3 regions of the Streptomyces sp. TLI_185 genome follow, and region 1 is predicted to be linked to each of the others. Evidence: riboswitches for the same ligand, from Rfam matches in the RefSeq annotation. Region 1 holds a riboswitch; each other region holds the start of a gene.
The links. A riboswitch is a leader RNA that binds a small molecule or an ion and turns the genes downstream of it on or off. The one in region 1 is predicted to bind thiamine pyrophosphate.

Region 1 (7,144 bases):
ACGACGGCAACATCATCCGGGTGGTGTTCCCGGAGCTCACCGAGGAGCGCCGCCGCGACTACATCAAGGTCGCCAAGGGCAAGGCCGAGGACGCGCGCGTGTCCATCCGCTCCGTGCGCCGCAAGGCCAAGGACGCCATCGACAAGCTGATCAAGGACGGCGAGGTCGGCGAGGACGAGGGCCGCCGTGCGGAGAAGGAACTCGACGACTCCACCCACAAGTACGTGGCTCAGGTGGACGAGCTCCTGAAGCACAAGGAAGCGGAGCTGCTCGAGGTCTGATGAACGACTCTTCCTGGGGAACGCCGCCCCACACCGGGTCGCAGGCGGGGTACTGGGGGCCGTCCGACCAGGGACCTGTCCAGGGGGCTGCCCCGGCGGGTCCCGCGTACGATGCGCCCAAGGCGCAGCAGACTCGCCCCATGCCCATCGTGCCCGAGGTACCCGCGTACGGCGGTGACCAGGATGACGACCGGGGGGCCGCTCGGCTGAGCGGCCCCTTGTTCCGCGACGAACCCCCTCAGTCGCCGCCCTACCCGGCGGCGCAGCAGAATCCGGAGCCCATGCCCGACGCCCCCCAGCCGGCGCCCCGCCCGCAGAAGAAGAGCGCGGGCCGCGACCTGGGCGCGGCCATAGGGGTCGGTGTCGCGCTCGGTGTGGTGATCATCGCATCGTTGTTCATCGTCAAGGCCGTCTTCGTCGGCGTGATCGCGGTCGCCGTCGTGGTCGGACTGTGGGAGCTGACCAGCCGGCTCCAGGAGCGCAAGGGCATCAAGGCGCCCCTGGTCCCGCTGGCACTCGGCGGCGGAGCGATGGTCGTCGCCGGATACGTGCGGGGCGCCGAGGGCGCGTGGGTCGCCATGGCACTCACGGCGCTTGCCGTCCTCGTATGGCGCATGACGGAGCCGCCGGAGGACTACCTCAAGGACGTCACGGCGGGCGTCTTCGCGGCCTTCTACGTTCCCTTCCTGGCGACGTTCGTGGCGCTGATGCTGACGGCCGAGGACGGCCCGTGGCGCGTACTGACCTTCCTACTCCTCACGGTGGTCAGCGACACGGGCGCGTACGCCGTCGGCTGGCGCTTCGGGAGCCACAAGCTCGCCCCGCGCATCAGCCCCGGCAAGACCCGCGAGGGCCTGCTCGGGGCGGTCACGTTCGCGATGGTGGCGGGCGCGCTCTGCATGCAGTTCCTGATCGACGACGGCGCCTGGTGGCAGGGCCTGCTCCTCGGCCTCGCGGTCGCGGCCAGCGCCACGCTGGGCGACCTCGGCGAGTCGATGATCAAGCGGGACCTGGGCATCAAGGACATGGGCACGCTGCTGCCGGGGCACGGCGGCATCATGGACCGGCTGGACTCGTTGTTGCCGACGGCGCCTGTGGTGTGGCTGCTGATGGTGCTGTTCGTCGGCAGTGGGTGACGCGAGGGCACGGCGCCGCGCCGCGGTAGCGGCAAATGGATACAGCATGGACCGGCTGGACTCGTTGTTGCCGACGGCGCCTGTGGTGTGGCTGCTGATGGTGCTGTTCGTCGGCAGTGGGTGACGCGAGGGCACGGCGCCGCGCCGCGGTAGCGGCAAATGGATACAGCATGGACCGGCTGGACTCGTTGTTGCCGACGGCGCCTGTGGTGTGGCTGCTGATGGTGCTGTTCGTGGGATCCGGCTGACCGGCAGTGACGCGTGGAGCCCCCGCCCTTCCGAGGGCGGGGGCTCCAGGCTTTTCGGAAGGCTTCTCGGACGATGGCGCACCGGTCGGCCGAGTGGGACGATTCCGATGTAAGCCCTCAAAGGGGATCTCCCGAAGAGGAGGCACCATGTCCGCCATCCATGAAGAGTTCGACGTGGACTGCCGTCCTGAGGACGCCTGGGCGTACATCATCGACCCCTCCCACATGCCGGAGTGGCAGCTGAGCGCGGTCGCCACCGAACAGCTCGACGACCGCCCCTTCGGACTCGGATCCCGGGTCCGGGTCACGCGGCACATAGGCCGCCGCGACATTCCGATGACCATGGAGTGCACCCAGTACGAACCGCAGCGCTCCTGGACCGTGCGCGGGATCGACGGCCCTATCAGGGGAAACTTCCACGGCGAGATCACGCCCCTCGACGACGGCCGCCGTACCCACGTCACCATGGACCTGGACTTCGAGGGACACGGCATCGGCAAGGTCCTGCTCCCGCTGGTCGTCCGCCCGCAGGTCCGCAAGGAGATGCCGCGCAACGAGCAGCTGCTCAAGGACAAGCTGGAGCACACCACCGGCTAGGCAGTCCTTGCTGCAGTCGGCGACGGCCGGGTCGAGGCCACCCACGGCCTTGTCGACCTCGCCGTCGCCGGCCTCTTGGGGGCTCGCCTCCACCTGCATTCATGGCGGAGCGGGCTACGCCACGGGATCTGCGAGGCTGGTACAGCCGTGGCTAAGCCCGGGCGAACAGGAATCCGTCGCCGAGGGCGAGCCCTTTACCAGCAGCTTTCTAGCGAATAGGGGGCCTAGCGAATAGAGGGGCCCTACTGGTCTCCCGGGCCGTCACCGGGCCGTGGCGCCGGAAACCGGCGGCCACGACCTCCGGTTCGCGGCATTACACGGCGGCAGGTCAGAGGCCCGGCCCTTCACTTCTTCGGCTTCTGACCGTCTTCCAGTCCCTCAAGCACAACCAAAGTGCCGTCCCGCTCGAACCGCAGCACGCGGGGCCGGGGAATTTCCCGGGCCGAGTCCGGCTCTGGATGAAGCTCTCCGTAGCGCTGATGGTAAAGATCAACCGCTTGGTCGAGCGAGCATCCTTGTGCCTCACGAATCGTCTTCACTGCGAGGATGGTGCGCCCCGCCAGAATGTCGCGATCTACACTCTCCGGCAGTTCTGTCACAGGTCCTCCCCGGTCCGGCATCGCAGTAGAGCAACTGCGGCTCCTCCGGTCAACTGAGTTGAGCAGCCAACCACGGAAGCTCTCAGCCGTGCCCGCTGCATGACCGTCTGACGGGTGCACTACAGGGCCGTACGGGCAACAGCGGGCCGGAAACCCCGAAGGCTCTGGACGGCGCAGCAGGGGGCGCCGCACTGGTCTTCCGAACTGGTGCTTCAGTTCGTCTGATGAGGCATAGCGACACCCAGCCAGAAGAGCAGCGGGCCATGCCGTTCCACTCCGCCGAACAGCATCACATCCACGCCGAGGATGGGGAGAAAAATCCCTCCTGCGGTGTACCACTGTCCTTTGCGTGCCTTTGTTGATCGCCGAAGCCGCGGACCGGCTGAACAGCAGCGAACTACAGCAACTGCCGCGCGCACGAGTGACCGCCACCGTTCCAAGCGGCCCGGTTGACGTGCTCGACAGACCTCAACAACCGCCCTGCCCGTAGTTCGCCCCGACGGCGGGAGCACGGGAAGCGCTTGACCTCGGGCCACAGCACCTGGCATGCGAGCGACATTTGGGCGAGTTAGCATGAGATCACGCCCCCGACCAGTTAATTACTGCTCAAGCGGGAAGACGGAGTCACGCCATGTACATGATGCGCGAGGTCTACCAAGCTGAACGCGGGAAGGCGCCGGAGATTGTGGCGGCGTTCAATACCCTCACCAAGGTGTTTGAAGAGGCCGGGTACACGAACCGGCGAATCTACGTCGATTATGCCGGTCCCATGGATACAGTCGTCTGCCAATGGGAATTCGATAGCCTCGACCAGTACTTCACCTTGGAGCGGTCGTTCTTCGTGAATCCAGACGAGAACGCGCAGTCATTGATCGACGCGTTCAACAACAACGCGGCATCCGGCTACAAGGAGATCTACGAGGTCATCCAGTAGCGGATCACCTGAGCGACAGAAGGCACCGCCATCCGGCTGCCACGCCGTGGACCATCTGTGGACAGAGAAGCGCTCAGCGCTACGGCATGGGCCCATGACCTGCAAGAACCCTCAAGAGTTCAGCTGTTCACGCCGCTCCTCGTCGTGCGCCTCCTGAGTAAGCCGCCATTCCTCCTCGTGCGCCTCCACTGATTCTTCAGCGCGTCGATAGGAGGTCATCGGCCGCCAGCCCTTCGGAGTCTTCATACGTATGGATGGCGTGCCGAACGCCATAGCGTTGCACGCCCACAACCACCAGGTCAGGGTCCGTCTCGACGAGTGGCGGGCAGTTGGCGAGTGATCATCGCTGGGCCGTCTCCGGGCCGTCCTACGCCGCTCGGTGGCAACCAGTGACGACCACCAACGACAAGCGTAGCGAGCGACAGCCGCAGGTCACATGAGTTGATCTGCGACACTGGTACAGCCATGCCTAAGCCCGGAGAACTCACTTTCGTCGCCCCCCGCGGAGCCAAGAAGCCGCCGCGGCACCTTGCCGACCTCACGCCCGCCGAGCGCAAGGAAGCGGTGGCCGAGATCGGCGAGAAGCCGTTTCGTGCCAAGCAGCTCTCGCAGCACTACTTCGCGCGGTACGCGCACGACCCTGCGGAGTGGACCGACATCCCGGCCGGTTCGCGCGGCAAGCTGCAGGAGGCGCTGCTTCCCGAGCTGATGACGGTCGTGCGGCATCTGTCGACCGACCAGGGGACGACACGCAAGACCTTGTGGCGCCTGTTCGACGGGACGCTCGTCGAGTCGGTGCTGATGCGGTACCCGGACCGGGTGACCATGTGCATCAGCTCGCAGGCCGGGTGCGGGATGAACTGTCCGTTCTGTGCCACGGGGCAGGCGGGGCTCGACCGGAATCTGTCCACCGCCGAGATCGTGCACCAGATCGTCGACGGGATGCGGGCGCTGCGGGACGGCGAGGTGCCCGGCGGGCCTGCGCGGCTCTCCAACATCGTCTTCATGGGGATGGGTGAGCCGCTCGCCAACTACAAGCGCGTGGTCGGGGCCGTCCGGGCGCTCACCGATCCCGCCCCCGACGGGCTCGGGCTGTCGCAGCGCGGCATCACCGTGTCGACCGTCGGGCTGGTGCCCGCCATCCACCGGTTCGCCGACGAGGGCTTCAAGTGCCGGCTCGCCATCTCGCTCCACGCACCGGACGACGAGCTGCGCGACACCCTCGTCCCCGTCAACACACGGTGGAAGGTGCGCGAGGTCCTCGACGCCGGGTTCGAGTACGTGGAGAAGAGCGGGCGTCGGCTGAGCATCGAATACGCGCTCATTCGCGACATCAACGACCAGGCCTGGCGCGGTGACCGGCTCGGGCGGCTGCTCCGCGGCAAGCCCGTGCACGTCAACCTCATCCCGCTGAACCCGACCCCCGGCTCCAAGTGGACGGCGTCCCGGCCCGAGGACGAGAAGGCCTTCGTCGAAGCCATCGCCGCACATGGTGTGCCGGTGACCGTCCGGGACACCCGGGGGCAGGAGATCGACGGGGCCTGCGGTCAGCTCGCGGCCACCGAGCGGTAACCTGAGGCCGTACGTACATCTTCATATTCCGACAGGGGAGCGCCACAGCGCTGAGAGTGCGGCAACCGGGCCGCAGACCCTCTGAACCTTGCCCAGGTCATTCTGGGTAGGAAGTTCGGTCTTCACTCGAGCTGTTGCGCCCTGCCCGGGAGCCGGTGGAAATTCTCCGGCGGTCCCGGGCAGGGCCGCGTCTCTTCCTGGTCAGCCAGGAGGAATTCAGTGCACACCAAGACATTCGTGGCCGCCGCGGTCGGTCTCGGCCTGGTCACGCTGTCCGCGTGCGGGTCGTCGTCCGGCAGCGGGGGCTCGACGGACTCCAAGACCGTCACCCTCGTCAGCCACGCCTCGTGGAAGATCTCGAAGAACGTCCTCGCGGACTTCGAGAAGCAGTCCGGCTACAAGGTCAAGTTCCTCCAGAACGGCGACGCCGGGCAGGCCGTCAACCAGGCCATCCTCACCAAGGACAACCCGCAGGGCGACGTCTTCTTCGGCGTCGACAACACCCTGCTCTCCCGGGCGCTCGACAACGGGCTGTTCCAGTCCTACGAGGCGAAGGGCGCGGGCCGGATCCAGGCGCAGTACCGGGTCGACCAGGCCAAGCACCGGGTCACTCCCATCGACTCCGGTGACATCTGCGTCAACTACGACAAGGCGTACTTCAGCAAGCACAAGCTGACCCCGCCCCAGTCGTTCGACGATCTCGTCAAGCCCGCCTACAAGAACCTCCTCGTCACCGAGAACGCCGCCACCTCCTCGCCCGGCCTCGGCTTCCTGCTCGGCACCGCCGCCAAGTACGGCGACGCCGGCTGGCAGGGCTACTGGAAGAAGCTCAAGGCGAACGGCGTGAAGGTCGTCGACGGCTGGGAGCAGGCCTACAACAACGAGTTCTCCGGGTCGGCGGGCGGCAAGAAGGCCAAGGCGGACCGGCCGCTCGTCGTCTCCTACGCCTCCTCGCCGCCCGCCGAGGTCATCTACGGCGACCCGAAGCCGAAGACCGCGCCGACCGGCACGGCGTACGGCACGTGCTTCCGGCAGATCGAGTACGCGGGGCTGCTCAGCAACGCCGGGAACCCCAAGGGCGGAAAGGCGTTCATCGACTTCCTGGTCGGCAAGGAGTTCCAGGAGGACATGCCGCTCAACATGTTCGTCTACCCGGTGATCGAGGGCGCCCAGGTGCCGCCGGAGTTCGTGAAGTACGGGCAGCCGGCCAAGGACCCCGAGACCATGGCCCCGACCAGGATCGCCGCCAACCGTGACCAGTGGGTCAAGTCGTGGACGTCACTCGTACTGAAGTAGCCGTCCGCAGAAGGCGTACGGGGAGCGCGGTGCGGCTCGGCCTGATGGCCGTGCCCGTCGCGTTCTTCGCCGCCTTCTTCGCCTGGCCCGTCGCCGCGATCGTGGCGCGCGGGCTCAAGGTGGATGGGGTGTGGCGGTTCGGGCGGATCGTGGACGTCGTCGCGCAGTCCGACATCCGGCACGTGCTGTGGTTCACCACCTGGCAGGCGCTCGCCTCCACCGCGCTCACGCTGCTGGTCGCGCTCCCCGGCGCGTATGTCTTCGCGCGCCTCGATTTTCCCGGCAAGCAGGTGCTGCGCGCCGTCGTCACCGTCCCCTTCGTGCTGCCGACGGTCGTCGTCGGTACGGCGTTCCTGGCGCTCGTCGGGCGCGGGGGACTGCTCGACGAGCTGTGGGGCGTACGGCTGGACACCACCGTCTGGGCCATCCTGCTGGCGCACGTCTTCTTCAACTACGCCGTCGTCGTACGGACCGTCGGCGG
Region 2 (7,144 bases), 3.9 Mb from region 1:
GCGCCGGACGCCTCGCGCACCTTGCCGGAGAGGCCGTGGTGGTCGGGATGGTGGTGGGTGATGACGACGCCGTGCACCTCGCCCGCTGCCGTACCGCAGGCCGCCAGTCCCTCGGCGAGCGTGTCCCAGGAGGCGGGGTCGTCCCATCCCGTGTCGATCAGTACCGGCCCGCGGTCGGTGTCGACGACGTAGACCAGCGTATGGCCGAGGGGGTTGTCCGGGATGGGGACCTGGATCGACCGGACGCCTCCGCCGTGGTCGTACACCTGCGTCATGGGCTCCCCAATCACCGCGAACCGGCCACGCTCCGGCCACTATAACTAGAACGCGTTTCGATGGGAGCCTGAGGTCACCAACAGCTCGGGTGCAGTGCGGACTTGAGGCCGTCGCAGGGGTGGACGACCGGCATCTCGGCCGGCTCGGCCTGTCGGATGCGCTCCGGGGTCCAGTACTTCCTGATTTCTTCCGGGCTCTTCTCTTCCCGGTGGACGGAGACCCCGGGGCGGTGCGTGTCCGCCCATGCCGAGGCCATCCATGCGGCGCCGCAGAAGGCCAGGGCCACGGACGTGGAGAAGATCGCCCAGGCGCGTCCGCGCTTGTGGCCACCAGTCATCTCCCATGCCTCCTCCGGGCGCTCTCCCGGGCTTGATCATCGCAGGGCGGGGCGAAGTGATGTGCGGTCCGTGGACTACTCCGGAGGGAACTGGTATCAGTGCCGTATCTGATGAACCGTCAGAGACAGGCGCTCCGGGGAGGCAGTCGGCCATGACCGAGCTCGTGGAACACGGACAGCTGTTCATCGGCGGGGAGTTGACCGACCCCCTCGGCAAGGACGTCATCGAGGTGATCTCGCCGCACACCGAGGAGGTCATCGGGCGGGTGCCGCACGCCTCGCGGGAGGACGTCGACCGGGCCGTCGCCGTCGCGCGCCGCGCCTTCGACGAGGGCCCCTGGCCGCGGATGAGCCTCGACGAACGGATCGAGGTCGTCACCCGCATCAAGGACGCGATCGCCGTACGGCACGAGGAGATCGCCCGCGTGATCTCCTCCGAGAACGGGTCGCCGTACTCCTGGAGCGTCCTCGCGCAGGCGCTCGGCGCGATGATGGTGTGGGACGCGGCGATCACGGTCGCCCGGAACTTCACGTACGAGGAGAAGCGCGACGGCGTGCTCGGGAAGATCCTGGTGCGGCGGGAGCCGGTCGGGGTCGTGGCGGCCGTGGTCCCCTGGAACGTCCCGCAGTTCGTGGCCGCCGCCAAGCTCGCGCCCGCGCTGCTCACCGGCTGCACGGTGGTGCTCAAGCCGTCGCCCGAGTCGCCGCTGGACGCGTACATCCTGGCCGACATCACCCGCGAGGCCGGCCTGCCGGAGGGCGTGCTGTCGATCCTCCCCGCCGACCGCGAGGTCAGCGAGTACCTGGTCGGACACCCGGGGATCGACAAGGTCTCCTTCACGGGCTCGGTGGCGGCGGGCAGGCGCGTGATGGAGGTGGCGTCGCACAATCTCACCCGCGTGACACTGGAGTTGGGCGGCAAGTCGGCGGCGGTCGTCCTGCCGGACGCGGACGTGGCGACGACCGTCGCGGGTGTCGTCCCTGCGGCCTGGATGAACAACGGCCAGGCGTGCGTGGCCCAGACCCGCATCCTCCTGCCGCGCTCGCGCTACGACGAGTTCGCCGAGGCCTTCGCGGCGGCGGCGAGCGCCCTGGTCGTCGGCGACCCGCTGGATGCGGCGACCCAGGTCGGCCCACTCGTCGCCAAGCGCCAGCAGCAGCGCAACCTCGACTACATCCGCATCGGCCAGGAGGAGGGCGCCAAGATCCTCACCGGCGGCGGCCGCCCGCCGGGCCTGGACCGCGGCTGGTACGTCGAGCCGACCCTCTTCGGCGACGTCGACAACTCGATGCGGATAGCGCGGGAGGAGATCTTCGGCCCGGTGATCTGCCTGCTCCCGTACGGCGACGAGTCCGAAGCCCTGAAGATCGCGAACGACTCCGACTACGGGCTGAGCGGCAGCGTGTGGACGGCGGACGTCGGGCACGGCATCGAGGTGGCGCGGCAGGTCCGTACCGGCACGTACTCGGTGAACACCTTCAGCCTCGACATGCTCGGCCCCTTCGGCGGCTACAAGAACTCCGGCCTGGGGCGGGAGTTCGGCCCCGAGGGCTACGGCGAGTACCTCGAACACAAGATGATCCATCTCCCGGCGGGCTGGGAGGGCTGAGCGAATGGGGGTACCTCCCGCGCGAGCGCATTCGAGCGTGGGGGCGGGTGACCGCTGGCACGTCGAGGTCGACCGCTCCGTGTGCATCGGCTCGGCCCAGTGCGTCCACCGGGCGACCGGGGCCTTCCGTCTCGACTCCGCCATGCAGTCCCACCCCGTCGGGCCGGAGACCGACGCCAACGAACGCATCCTGGACGCGGCGGAGAACTGCCCGGTGGAGGCGATCGTGATCACGCTGTTGGGGAGCGGGGAGCCGGTGTTCCCGCCGGAGGAGTAGAGCCCGAAAAAGTACCCTTTCAGGGGTTTCATTCCCGGTCGGATGTTCTATTCTGGGAATTGGCCTACGGGACGAGTGAGGGAGTCCGAACCGGAGTAGCCGATTCTGGCGTGAAGCAGTCAGTCCGCTGGGACCGACGTCGACGGTCCGGGCTGAGAGGCCGGAAGACCGTGGATCGCAAGGTCTGCGACCGGAAGGCGACCTCCACTACCTGACCCGGGTAATGCCGGCGAAGGGAACCCGTCTCGTAGGTCCTTTGTGTGCCGGGGCTACGCTCCTGCGAATGCCGTAGGAACGATCAGGGCGGGGAAGAGTGCGCAAGGCCGAGGCCGGACAGCTGATCAAGCAGGCTCGTGAGGCGTGGGAGGCCGAGGAGTGGCTGCGCGCCGCCGGCCTCTACGAGCAGGTGCTCGCCCACTTCCCGGACGAGAAACCGAGCGCCGACTGGTGGTACGACGCCGCGCTCGCCCACAAGTTCCTGCGGAACTGGGCGAAGGCGTACGAGCTCGGACGCGAGGCGGCCGCCCGGGCCCCGCGCGGCGAGGGTGACCCCGCGCACTGGAACCTGGGCATCGCGGCGACCATCCAGCGCGACTGGGCGACGGCGCGCGACGCCTGGGCCGGCTTCGGCATCGACCTCCCGGCGGGTGAGGGCGAGATCGTGGGCCGCTTCGGCAACGCCTGCGTGCGGCTCGACACCGGCGGTGAGCGCGAGGTCGTGTGGATCGAGCGGCTGTGCCCGACGCGCGGGCGAGTGGTCAACGTACCCGTGACCGGAGGGCGGCGGTACGGCGAGATCGTCGTGCACGACGGCGAGCCGAAGGGGGAGCGGAGCTACGAGGGCGTCACTTACCCCGTCTTCGACGAACTGCTCCTCTTCGAGGCCTCCGAGCTGCCCACCCTGGAGGTGACCGTGGCGGCCGGCGAGGTGGACGACCTGAGGGCCCTGCTCGAGCTGTTCGGCGAGCACGGCTACGGCGCCGAACCCGCCAGCAGCGTCCGCGTGCTCTGCGCCTGCTGCAGCGAGGGCACCCATCAGCAGGAGCGGAGCCTGCCGGCGGGCACCCAGACGGTGTCCCTCGCGGCCCCGGAGGAGGAGGCGCGGCGGCTGCTGGCGCAGTGGGCGGACGGCGCGGTGATCGGGCGGAGCTGGAGCGGGCTGACGGCGATCGGCTGAGCCGGGCCCGTCGGGCGCGGCCAGGCGCTCCGCTGAGACCGGGCCCATGGGCGCGGCTGGGCGCTCCGCCGGCTGTGCCGATGTGCGGCTCCGCGGCGGGGTTGCACATCGGCTGTGACATCGGCCGCGGCAGCGGCGGGGCCCCGCGCCCCTTCAGGGCGCTGCCGAACCGCGGCCGACTTCCTCCGGCCTCCTCAGGACGGTTTTCCGGACGCCGCCGGATCCGTCAGGTCGATCAGCCGGCACACCGTCTCGATGTCGATCTTGACCTGGGCGATGGAGGCGCGGCCCGAGAGCCAGGTGATCAGGGCCGAGTGCCAGGTGTGCTCGATGACGCGGACCGCGGAGAGCTGCTCGGGGGTCGGGTTCTCCAGGCCCATCGCGTCCAGGATGATCACGGTGGTCTGGCGGGAGACCTGGTCCACCTCGGGCGAGACGCTCCGGTCGGCGAACGTCAGCGCACGCACCATCGCGTCGGCCAGATGTGGCTCGCGCTGCAGCGCCCGGAAGGCCCGCATCAGCGTCTCGGCGACCCGCTCGGCCGCCGTCTCACCCTGCGGCGGCTTCTTCCGCAGCGTGCCGTGCATGTGCTCCAACTGGTCCTGCATGGTGGCGACCAGCAGATGGATCTTGGACGGGAAGTAGCGGTAGAGGGTGCCCAGCGCCACCTGCGAGGACTCGGCGACCTCACGCATCTGCACCGCGTCGAAACCACCCCGGCTGGCCAGCTGCGCACTCGCGTGCAGGATGCGCCGACGACGCGCCTCCTGCCGCTCCGTGAGGGGCGGGGAGGCCGGCTGCGAGGTACGTGCTTCCACCTTGGCCACCTTCGCTTGCGCAGGCATGGATCCCGTTCCGTACGTTCCGTGACTATCGGTGAGGGCTGGTGATCGCACCGAGTTTGGCAGGGCCTCCGCCGTGGCGCGAATCACCTGATCCACTGCTCACTGCGCCCCTACCTGCCGGTAGATTCAGAGCCTCCTGGACGATCAAGTCTGAAACTTGTTCTAGATTAGCGTCCCGGCGTAATCTCGCGGGACAGTGCACGCAGAAGGGGGCCCAGAGTGACCGCTGAGGCCAGTCAGGCGGGTCCCCAGGAGGACCTCGCCGCCGACGGCGAGCGACCGCTCCACATCGCGCTCCTCACCTATAAAGGGAACCCGTTCTGCGGCGGACAGGGCGTCTACGTCCGCCATCTCTCGCGCGAGCTGGCCCGCCTCGGCCACCGTGTCGAGGTCATCGGCTCCCAGCCGTACCCCGTCCTCGACGAGGGCGCCGACTACGCCGGCCGCCTGAGCCTGACCGAGCTGCCGAGCCTCGACCTCTACCGCTCGCCGGACCCCTTCCGCACCCCGGGGCGCGACGAGTACCGCGACTGGATCGACGCGCTGGAAGTCGCGACCATGTGGACCGGCGGCTTCCCGGAACCCCTGACGTTCTCCCTCCGCGCCCGCCGCCATCTCCGCGCCCGCCGCGGCGAGTTCGACGTCGTGCACGACAACCAGACGCTCGGATACGGGCTGTTGGGCGATGTGGGCGCCCCCCTGGTGACCACCATCCACCACCCCATCACCGTCGACCGGCAGTTGGAGCTGGACGCCGCCGAGAACTGGCAGCAGCGGTGGGGCAAACGGCGCTGGTACGCCTTCACGCGCATGCAGAAGCGCGTCGCCCGACGTCTGCCCTCGGTCCTCACCGTGTCGGGCACGTCCCGCGCCGAGATCGTGGACCACCTGGGCGTCCGTGAGGACCGTATCCACGTCGTCCACATCGGCGCGGACACGAACCTGTTCTCGCCCAACCCGTCGGTCCCCGTCGTGCCCGGCCGGATCGTGACGACGTCCAGCGCGGACGTCCCGCTCAAGGGCCTGGTGTTCCTCGTCGAGGCACTCGCCAAGGTCCGCACCGAGCACCCCGACGCCCACCTCGTGGTCGTCGGCAAGCGGCCCACCGAGGGCCCCGTCGCCCAGGCCATGGAGCGCTACGGCCTCGAAGGCGCCGTCGAGTTCGTGAAGGGCATCTCGGACGCCGAACTGGTCGACCTCGTCCGCTCGGCGGAGGTCGCCTGCGTGCCGTCCCTGTACGAGGGCTTCTCGCTCCCGGCGGCCGAGGCGATGGCCACGGGGACGCCGCTGGTCGCGACGACCGGCGGCGCGATCCCCGAGGTCGCCGGACGGGACGGGGAGACCTGTCTCGCGGTGCCGCCGGGTGACCCGGGTGCCCTGGCCGCGGGCCTGAGCCGCCTGCTGGGCGACCCGGAGCTGCGGGTACGGCTCGGCCGCGCCGGACGCGAGCGGGTGCTGCGGCACTTCACCTGGGCCCGTGCCGCCGAGGGAACGGTCGCCAGATACCGCGAGGCCATCAGCGGCTCCCCGGCCCCGGCACACAGCGCGGCCGCACCGCCGAAGGCCGTCCTAGACGCCGTAGAAGAACTAGCCGCTTCCCACCCCGAAAGCAGGGCCACGTGCTGACCGTCGACTTCTCCCGGTTCCCGCTCGCCCCGGGCGACCGCGTCCTGGACCTCGGCTGCGGGGCCGGCCGGCACGCGTTCGAGTGCTACCGGCGCGGCGCCCAGGTCGTGGCGCTCGACCAGAACGGCGAGGAGATCCGCGAGGTCGCGAAGTGGTTCGCCGCGATGAAGGAGGCGGGCGAGGCCCCGGCGGGCGCCACCGCCACGGCGATGGAGGGCGACGCACTTGCCCTCCCCTTCCCGGACGAGTCCTTCGACGTCGTGATCATCTCCGAGGTCATGGAGCACATCCCCGACGACAAGGGCGTGCTCGCCGAGATGGTCCGGGTGCTCAAGCCCGGCGGCCGCATCGCCATCACCGTCCCGCGCTACGGCCCCGAGAAGGTCTGCTGGGCGCTGTCCGACGCCTACCACGAGGTCGAGGGCGGCCACATCCGCATCTACAAGGCCGACGAGCTCCTCGCCAAGATCCGCGAGGCGGGCCTGAAGCCCTACGGCACCCACCACGCGCACGCACTCCACTCCCCCTACTGGTGGCTGAAGTGCGCGTTCGGCGTCGACAACGACAAGGCGCTGCCGGTGAAGGCGTACCACAAGCTCCTGGTCTGGGACATCATGAAGAAGCCGCTGGCCACCAGGGTCGCCGAACAGGCCCTCAACCCCCTGATCGGCAAGAGCTTCGTGGCCTACGCGACCAAGCCCCACCTGCCGTCGGTGGACGCCCGGTGACCACTCCCCGGACAGAACACCTCGTCCTGCCCGGGGTCCTCACCGCCGAGCAGGCTGCCGCGACCGTCCGCGGCATCCTCGCCGTACAGCGGGAGGACGGCGCGATCCCGTGGTTCCGGGGACACCACCTGGACCCCTGGGACCACACCGAGGCCGCCATGGCCCTGGACGCGGCGGGCGAGCACGAGGCCGCCGAGCGGGCGTACGAGTGGCTCGCGCGGCACCAGAACAAGGACGGCTCCTGGTACGCGGCCTACGCCGACGGGGA
Region 3 (7,144 bases), 2.0 Mb from region 1:
CACACCCTGCTGCGGCGGCTCGAGCGAACGCGGCGGATGGACCCGGTGACGGAGCGGCAGGAGTACGCGCTGGGGACGGTCTGCGCCGCGATTCCGATCACCGTGGGCACGACGGCCGCGACGATGGCCATTTCTCTGCCCTCTCATCAGGCCGACCGGCTGATGTCCGCGACCCGGCAACTGCAGAGCGAAATCGGACGGCTGATGGGGTCACTCGCGATCTCTATCAGTATCTGAAAACTCACTCCTTGTGATCTGTCGTGTACGTTCAGCAAGATTCCACCAGTGTCAGGGGATCACTCCCAGCCGGTCGGCTTCACATGACGGGGTAGGCGATGCGCGAGTCCGTACAGGCAGAGGTCATGATGAGCTTTCTCGTGTCCGAGGAGCTCTCCTTCCGCATCCCGGTGGAGCTGCGCTACGAGAGCTGTGATCCCTATGCCGTGAGGCTGACCTTCCACCTGCCCGGCGATGCGCCGGTGACCTGGGCGTTCGGTCGTGAGCTGCTGATCGACGGGGTGTGTCGGCCGTGCGGGGAAGGAGATGTGCGCGTCTCGCCCGCCGAAGCGGACTCCCTGGCGGAGGTCCTGATCCGGCTTCAGGTCGGCCGCGACCAGGCGCTGTTCCGTGCGTCCACGGCGTCGCTCATCGCGTTCCTCGACCGCACCGACAAGCTGGTGCCACTAGGTCAGGAGGGCTCTCTCGCCGACTTCGACGCCCACCTCGACGAGGCTCTGGACCGCATCTTGGCGGAGGAGCAGAGCGCGGGCTGAGACGGTAGAGCGGGGGCCGGCCGGAACGCTTCTGCGTGGGATGCGGAGGGCGCAGTAACGCTTCTCCATGCGCAGGGTGGCTGGACCCCGAACTGCCCGAAGTGTCTGTTCACTCGTGCCGGAGTGGCCCTCGCCTCACCGCTTGCGCCGTCGGCCCCGCCCCGTACGCGCCGCAGCAGGCGCTGCGCCCACCGTTCCCGCCGCCGGCTCCGGGCCGGGACGGTCGGCCGCGACCACCAGGGCCGCGAGCAGCGTCGTGACCGGCACCGAGGCGACCAGGCCGATCGAGCCCACCAGCGTCCGTACGATCTCCTCCGCCACCAGCTCGCTGTTGGCGACCGCCCCCACACTGCTCTGCGCGATGGAGAAGAGCAGCAGCAAGGGCAGCGCGGCGCCCGCGTAGGCGAGGACGAGGGTGTTGACGACGGATGCGATGTGGTCGCGGCCGATACGGATGCCCGCCCGGTACAGCCCCCGCCAGCCCATCGACGGATTCGCCTCGTGCAACTCCCAGACCGCAGACGTCTGGGTGACCGTCACGTCGTCGAGGACACCGAGCGAACCGATGATGACGCCGGCGAGCAGCAGACCGCTCATGTCGATCGACGGATACAGGCCATGGATCAGACCGGTGTTGTCGTCCGTGTTGCCGGTCAGTGCGGCCCAGCCGATGAACTCGGAGCCGAGCAGACCGATCAGCACGAGCGAGAGCAGCGTGCCCAGCACCGCCACGGACGTACGGGCCGACAGCCCATGACACATGTAGAGCGCGATCAGCATGATGGCGCTCGACCCGATCACCGCCACGAGCAGCGGATTCGAGCCCTGCAGGATCGCGGGCAGGATGAAGAAGGTCAGCACCATGAAGCTGACGGCCAGCGCGACCAGGGCCATCAGCCCGCGCATCCGGCCCACCACCACGACGGCGAGCGCGAAGATGCCGGCCAGCAGCGCCATGGGGAAGCGGCGGTTCACATCGGCGACCGAGTACTGCAGGTCCTTCGGCGCGGAGGGCTCGTAGGCCGCCACGACCTTCTCACCCTCGTGCAGTTGCCGCGACTGGTCCGGCTGCACGATCTCGGTGAACGTACGGCCCTTGTCCTTGCCGGTGTCGACGCGGATCGTCGCCTTCTTGCAGGTGCCGCTCGCCTGCTGCTGGGCGGAGGACCCCTCGGCGGTGGAGGTGTCCCCTGTCGGGGTCTCGCCCGAGGCGTTCACCGACTTGCAGCTCACGCTCACGACCTTGGTGACGGTCGCCTGCTGGGTCTGCCGGTCGAAGCCCACCCCGGAGCGCTTGTGCGCCGGGGCGCCGCCGGGCCACAGCACCACGAGGCCGACCAGCACGGCCGCGGTGAAGGGGATGAGGATGGCGGCGATGACCTTGCGCAGGTGCTTGGAGACGGGGGCCGCCGGACCGTGGCTGTGCGAGTGACCGTGCCCGCCGCCGGAACCATGGCCGTGCCCCGGCCCCTGCCCGCCACCGGACTCGTGACCGTGCCCGGCGCCGGCTCCCGGCTCGTGGTGGTGCCCGGCCCCGGAACCACGGCCGCTGCCGTCCCTGGAGCCGTGCCCGCGGGACGGCTCCGGAGGGGGGTACGGGGGCTGATGTGTCGTGGTCACCGCCCGATCATCGCAAGAACGACAGGGGCCCTCTGTTCAGCGCGCCCGAATTGACGCTAGCGTGGAGGCACCTTTGCACACGCGGGAGCTCGGAGCACCGGGCTGAGAGGGCGCTGACCTCCGTCCCAGCGATGTTTCACGTGGAACAGCACCGAAGTCGAGTGATGTTCCCCACGAAACGTCGACAGACGGAAACCGCTGCGTCGACCGCCGAACCTGTTACCGGGTAATGCCGGCGTAGGGAGTAGGTCTCATGACCAACAAGGACGCACGCACGCCTGCCTCCAGTCAGGACGAACAGCCCATTCAGGGCGAACAGTCCCAGGAGGCCGGGAAGTCCATCGGCTGGCACAAGGCATATGTCGAGGGCTCACGCCCCGATCTGCGGGTGCCGGTCCGTCAGGTGCATCTCACCAACGGGCAGTCGGTCACGCTGTACGACACATCGGGCCCGTACACCGATCCGCTCGTCGACACCGATGTGCGCAGGGGGCTCGCCCCGCTGCGCGAGAACTGGATCATCGCCCGCGGTGACACCGAGGAGTACGCGGGCCGCCCCGCCCGTCCCGAGGACGACGGGATCAAGCACACCTCTCCACGAGGCGGTCTGCGCAACCTCGACGCGGTCTTCCCGGGCCGGCCGCGTCAGCCGCGCCGTAGTCGCGACGGCAAGGCGGTCACCCAGCTCGCGTACGCCCGCCGCGGAGAGATCACGCCGGAGATGGAGTACGTGGCCATCCGGGAGAACGTCTCGCCCGAGGTGGTCCGCGAGGAGATCGAGGCGGGCCGCGCGGTGCTGCCGGCCAACGTCAACCACCCGGAGATCGAGCCGATGATCATCGGCAAGCGGTTCCTGGTGAAGGTCAACGCCAACATCGGCAACTCCGCGGTGACGTCCTCCATCGAGGAGGAGGTCGAGAAGATGACCTGGGCGACCCGCTGGGGCGCCGACACGGTCATGGACCTGTCCACCGGTCGCAACATCCACACCACGCGCGAGTGGGTGCTGCGCAACTCCCCCGTCCCCATCGGCACGGTGCCGCTCTACCAGGCGCTGGAGAAGGTCGACGGCCGCGCCGAGGAGCTCACCTGGGAGATCTACAAGGACACCGTCATCGAGCAGGCCGAGCAGGGCGTGGACTACATGACGGTCCACGCGGGCGTCCGTCTGCCGTACGTCCCGCTCACCGCGAACCGCAAGACCGGCATCGTCTCGCGCGGCGGCTCCATCATGGCAGCGTGGTGCCTCGCGCATCACAAGGAGTCGTTCCTGTACGAGAACTTCGAGGAACTCTGCGAGATCCTGGCCGCCTACGACGTCACGTACTCGCTGGGCGACGGCCTGCGGCCGGGGTCGATCGCGGACGCCAACGACGAGGCGCAGTTCGCGGAGTTGCGCACGCTCGGGGAACTCAACCGGATCGCCAAGCGTTTCAACGTACAGACCATGATCGAGGGCCCGGGACACGTCCCGATGCACAAGATCAAGGAGAACATCGACCTTCAGCAGGAGATCTGTGATGAAGCTCCGTTCTATACGCTCGGCCCGCTGACGACGGACGTCGCGCCGGCGTACGACCACATCACTTCTGGCATCGGTGCCGCGATGATCGCCTGGTGGGGCACGGCCATGCTCTGCTACGTCACGCCCAAGGAACACCTGGGCCTGCCCAACCGTGACGACGTCAAGACCGGCGTCATCACCTACAAGATCGCCGCCCATGCAGCCGATCTCGCCAAGGGGCATCCCGGTGCGCAGGAATGGGACGACGCGCTGTCCGACGCCCGCTTCGAGTTCCGGTGGGAGGACCAGTTCAACCTCGCCCTGGACCCGGACACGGCACGGGAGTTCCACGACGAGACCCTCCCGGCGGAGCCGGCCAAGACCGCCCACTTCTGCTCGATGTGCGGGCCGAAGTTCTGCTCGATGAAGATCAGCCAAAGCATCACAGAGCGGTTCGGTGGTGCGGCGGCTGAGGGGGCGACGCCCGAGGAGGTCGCTGAGGGGATGCTGCAGAAGTCGAAGGAGTTCGCGCAGGCAGGGAACCGGGTATACCTGCCCATTGCAGACTGAGAGCGCGACTGGGTAGCTCAGCTGCTGAGCGGAGCTACCCAGTCCCCGACCGTTTGGACCTCTGCGACTCATGCACAGGAGAGCAACTCGCCGCATCCTGAAAAACCGGCTTGGTGCGTGGTGCTGGGTCCTCGTACGGTCGTGGGCGTGGTGAGCATTGTCGTTGGGGAGCCGCGCAGGCTCGGAGTGCCCGGATCTGAGGCGAGGCTGCGGTTCGAGACAGAGCTCCAGGAACTGGGGTCGGCGCCGCGGCGCAGGCTGCTGGTGCTTGATGGGAAGCCCGCGTTCGAGCTCTCCATGTGGTGTGGGACGTGTCCGTTCCTGTTTCAGCGGCTCGAAGGGGCCAACGAGATGGCGCCCCTGCGCTCGCAGCCCAGCCTGAGCCGTGGAGCCCGGCCGGCCCGGTGACGTGGCTCACGTCCGAGTTCCGCTGCGCGCGCCGACCGTCGTAGGGAACGTATGGGCACCGATCCACAGATCGATGAAGATCTCCCAGGACATCCGCCGTGAACACGGCGGAAGCCGGGCGGAGATCGAGCAGGGCACGGCGGAGAAGTCGAAGGAGTTCGCGGCCGTGGGCAACAGGGTGTACCTGCCGATCGCGGACCATGCCGGTGTGAGTGGCTCCTTCGACGGGGAAGACGGTCCCGCTCTTCGGCGTGAGTTGCCGTAGGGCGGAGCCGTCGCGGGGTCCGTGTTCGGCTTGCGCTCCCCTGCGGGCCCTGGCGGGCCTTTCTGATGCGGGGGGCGCAAGCCGACGGTTACTCCGGCTGGTGTTCCGGGCCTCCGAAGTCCGGACTGGTGTAGTCCGGGCTGGTGAAGCTCGGGCGTGAGCCGGGGACCGAGCCGTCGTCCGGGCTGCTGAAGCCCGGCCGGTCGTAGCCGAGGTGAGGCATACGGCTGGTCGGCGTCGGCGGTGTGGCGCTGTGCAGCGCCGCGGCGGTGCCGGGGTCGGCCAGTGCCTCCCGGAGGAACGGCATGATGCCGCGCTCCAGGAGCGCTTCTCGCCAGGCTTCCCTGGCCAGGGCCACCTCCCCGCTCAGTTCGCCGTACGGTCCGGACTCGAGCGAGGGCTGGTTGCGCAGGGCGGTGAGCAGCAGCCCAACAGCGGCGACGAGGATCGCGGCCGCGGTCATGGCACCGAACACCCAACCGGCGGTGATCATGGTCTTGCCGAATACCTGTTTGGGTTCAAGCGACCTGATGATGTATCCGACGAGCAGGAAGATCACCGCGGCTGTTCCGGCGAGGACGGGGGTGAGGACGGCGGCGACGGCGACGGCGCCCGCGCCGGCCGGCTCGGCGGCCTCGCCGAGGGTGGTGGCGAGCCCCACCGCCGCCGCGCCCGGCTCCGCAGAGCCGGATTCACGGGTGGACGGCGGGGTGGACGGCGCCGGCTGGCGCAGTTCCTCGCGGACCTTCACGTAGTGCTGGTACTCGGCCGCCGCGGCCACCGTGATGAGGGCGGTGGCGTTGAGCGCCATCGTGCGCAGCTGTTCGGGGTTGAGCCGCTTGCCGACAGCGGCCAGTTCCGGGCGGTTTGGGGCGGAGCGCAGCGCCTCATCGAGGACCCGCTCGTACTCCTGGCGGTCCTCGCTCAGCAGGTGCTGCGGAACGCTGTTCATGTGCATCCCCCGATGCTCCGTAGGGCTTGGGGCTCGCATGCCAACGAGCCGTCGGGCAGAAACGGAGGGGAGCCTGCTACGGATAAGCCGATGGTAGAGCGGCGAAGGCACACGGTGACAGGGGGTTTGAAGAAATTGGGCCCTGGCCTGCGCCGTTTATCGCGATTCCTCCATGGGGGACGCCTGCCCTGTGAACGTTCAGATATCCAGCGGCAGTTGTTGGACCAGCAGCTTTCCGGCCATGGTCACTCCGCCGTCCATCGCGATGGCGAGGCCCTCGGCGTAGACGTGCGGTCCTTCGACCACGGGCCCGGCGCTGTCCTCGCCGTCCTCGGAGCCGACCTCGCCCAGCAGATACGGAATGGGGCTGTGACCGTGAACAATCCGCGTGCCGCCGTACGTACTCAGCAGGGAGCGTACGGCGTCTGCACCGCCCTCGTCGCGGAAGGAGAACCGCTTGGTGAACTTGCGGAACAGATCCCAGCACTCGTCCGCGTCGTTGCGCGTGAGCGTTTCGCGGACGGTGTCGTTGACGGCCTCGATCGAGTCACCGTAGTCGAGGTAGGCGGTGGTGTCCGAATGGACCAGCAGATAGCCGTCGACCTCCTCGATCGCGTCGAGGCGGGCCATCCACTGGAGGTGATGGTCCTGGAGGCGGTCCATGTCGGTCTTCTGGCCGCCGTTGAGCAGCCAGGCCGCCTGGAAGGTGGCCGTGCCCGCACCGGAGTTCACGGGGGTGTCACCGAACCGCTTGGCGCCCAGCAGCAGCAGTTCGTGGTTGCCCATGAGCGCCTTGCAGTAGCCGCCGGCCGCGGCCGCCTCCGCGGACAGGCGCATCACGAGGTCGATGACGCCGATGCCGTCCGGGCCACGGTCGGTGAAGTCGCCGAGGAACCAGAGCCGGGAGGTGCCCGCGCACCAGTTCCCCGCGGCGTCGATGAGGCCCTGCTCCTGGAGGGCGGCCACCAACTCGTCGAGATAGCCGTGCACATCACCGACGACGTACAGCGGGCCTGCGCCGTCGGTCTGCTGCGGGACGGGGAGGGATGAGG

Region 2: linked by a shared signal. The riboswitch ahead of EDD92_RS15065 (tetratricopeptide repeat protein) and the one ahead of EDD92_RS33475 (thiamine ABC transporter substrate binding subunit) in region 1 are both predicted to bind thiamine pyrophosphate.
Region 3: linked by a shared signal. The riboswitch ahead of thiC (phosphomethylpyrimidine synthase ThiC) and the one ahead of EDD92_RS33475 (thiamine ABC transporter substrate binding subunit) in region 1 are both predicted to bind thiamine pyrophosphate.

What each region holds. Positions count from the first base shown of each region.
Region 1 is NZ_RKRB01000001.1:7,216,142-7,223,285, forward strand. Features, by position in the region: gene frr (ribosome recycling factor) at 1-281, shown strand, start outside; gene EDD92_RS33440 (phosphatidate cytidylyltransferase) at 422-1,417, shown strand; gene EDD92_RS33455 (SRPBCC family protein) at 1,813-2,262, shown strand; gene EDD92_RS33460 (hypothetical protein) at 2,607-2,861, opposite strand; gene EDD92_RS33465 (hypothetical protein) at 3,493-3,795, shown strand; gene rlmN (23S rRNA (adenine(2503)-C(2))-methyltransferase RlmN) at 4,261-5,367, shown strand; TPP riboswitch at 5,391-5,498, shown strand; gene EDD92_RS33475 (thiamine ABC transporter substrate binding subunit) at 5,587-6,663, shown strand; gene EDD92_RS33480 (iron ABC transporter permease) at 6,708-7,144, shown strand, end outside.
Region 2 is NZ_RKRB01000001.1:3,308,658-3,315,801, reverse strand. Features, by position in the region: gene EDD92_RS15085 (MBL fold metallo-hydrolase) at 1-275, opposite strand, end outside; gene EDD92_RS15080 (hypothetical protein) at 350-613, opposite strand; gene EDD92_RS15075 (aldehyde dehydrogenase) at 766-2,223, shown strand; gene EDD92_RS15070 (ferredoxin) at 2,228-2,500, shown strand; TPP riboswitch at 2,568-2,755, shown strand; gene EDD92_RS15065 (tetratricopeptide repeat protein) at 2,814-3,677, shown strand; gene EDD92_RS15060 (TetR family transcriptional regulator) at 3,872-4,522, opposite strand; gene EDD92_RS15055 (glycosyltransferase family 4 protein) at 4,742-6,148, shown strand; gene EDD92_RS15050 (class I SAM-dependent methyltransferase) at 6,142-6,876, shown strand; gene EDD92_RS15045 (prenyltransferase/squalene oxidase repeat-containing protein) at 6,873-7,144, shown strand, end outside.
Region 3 is NZ_RKRB01000001.1:5,201,622-5,208,765, reverse strand. Features, by position in the region: gene EDD92_RS23940 (IclR family transcriptional regulator) at 1-237, shown strand, start outside; gene EDD92_RS23935 (SsgA family sporulation/cell division regulator) at 336-773, shown strand; gene EDD92_RS23930 (YibE/F family protein) at 909-2,393, opposite strand; TPP riboswitch at 2,465-2,654, shown strand; gene thiC (phosphomethylpyrimidine synthase ThiC) at 2,647-4,467, shown strand; partial or broken gene EDD92_RS23915 (thiamine biosynthesis protein ThiC) at 4,946-5,074, shown strand; gene EDD92_RS23910 (hypothetical protein) at 5,229-6,098, opposite strand; gene EDD92_RS23905 (metallophosphoesterase) at 6,291-7,144, opposite strand, start outside.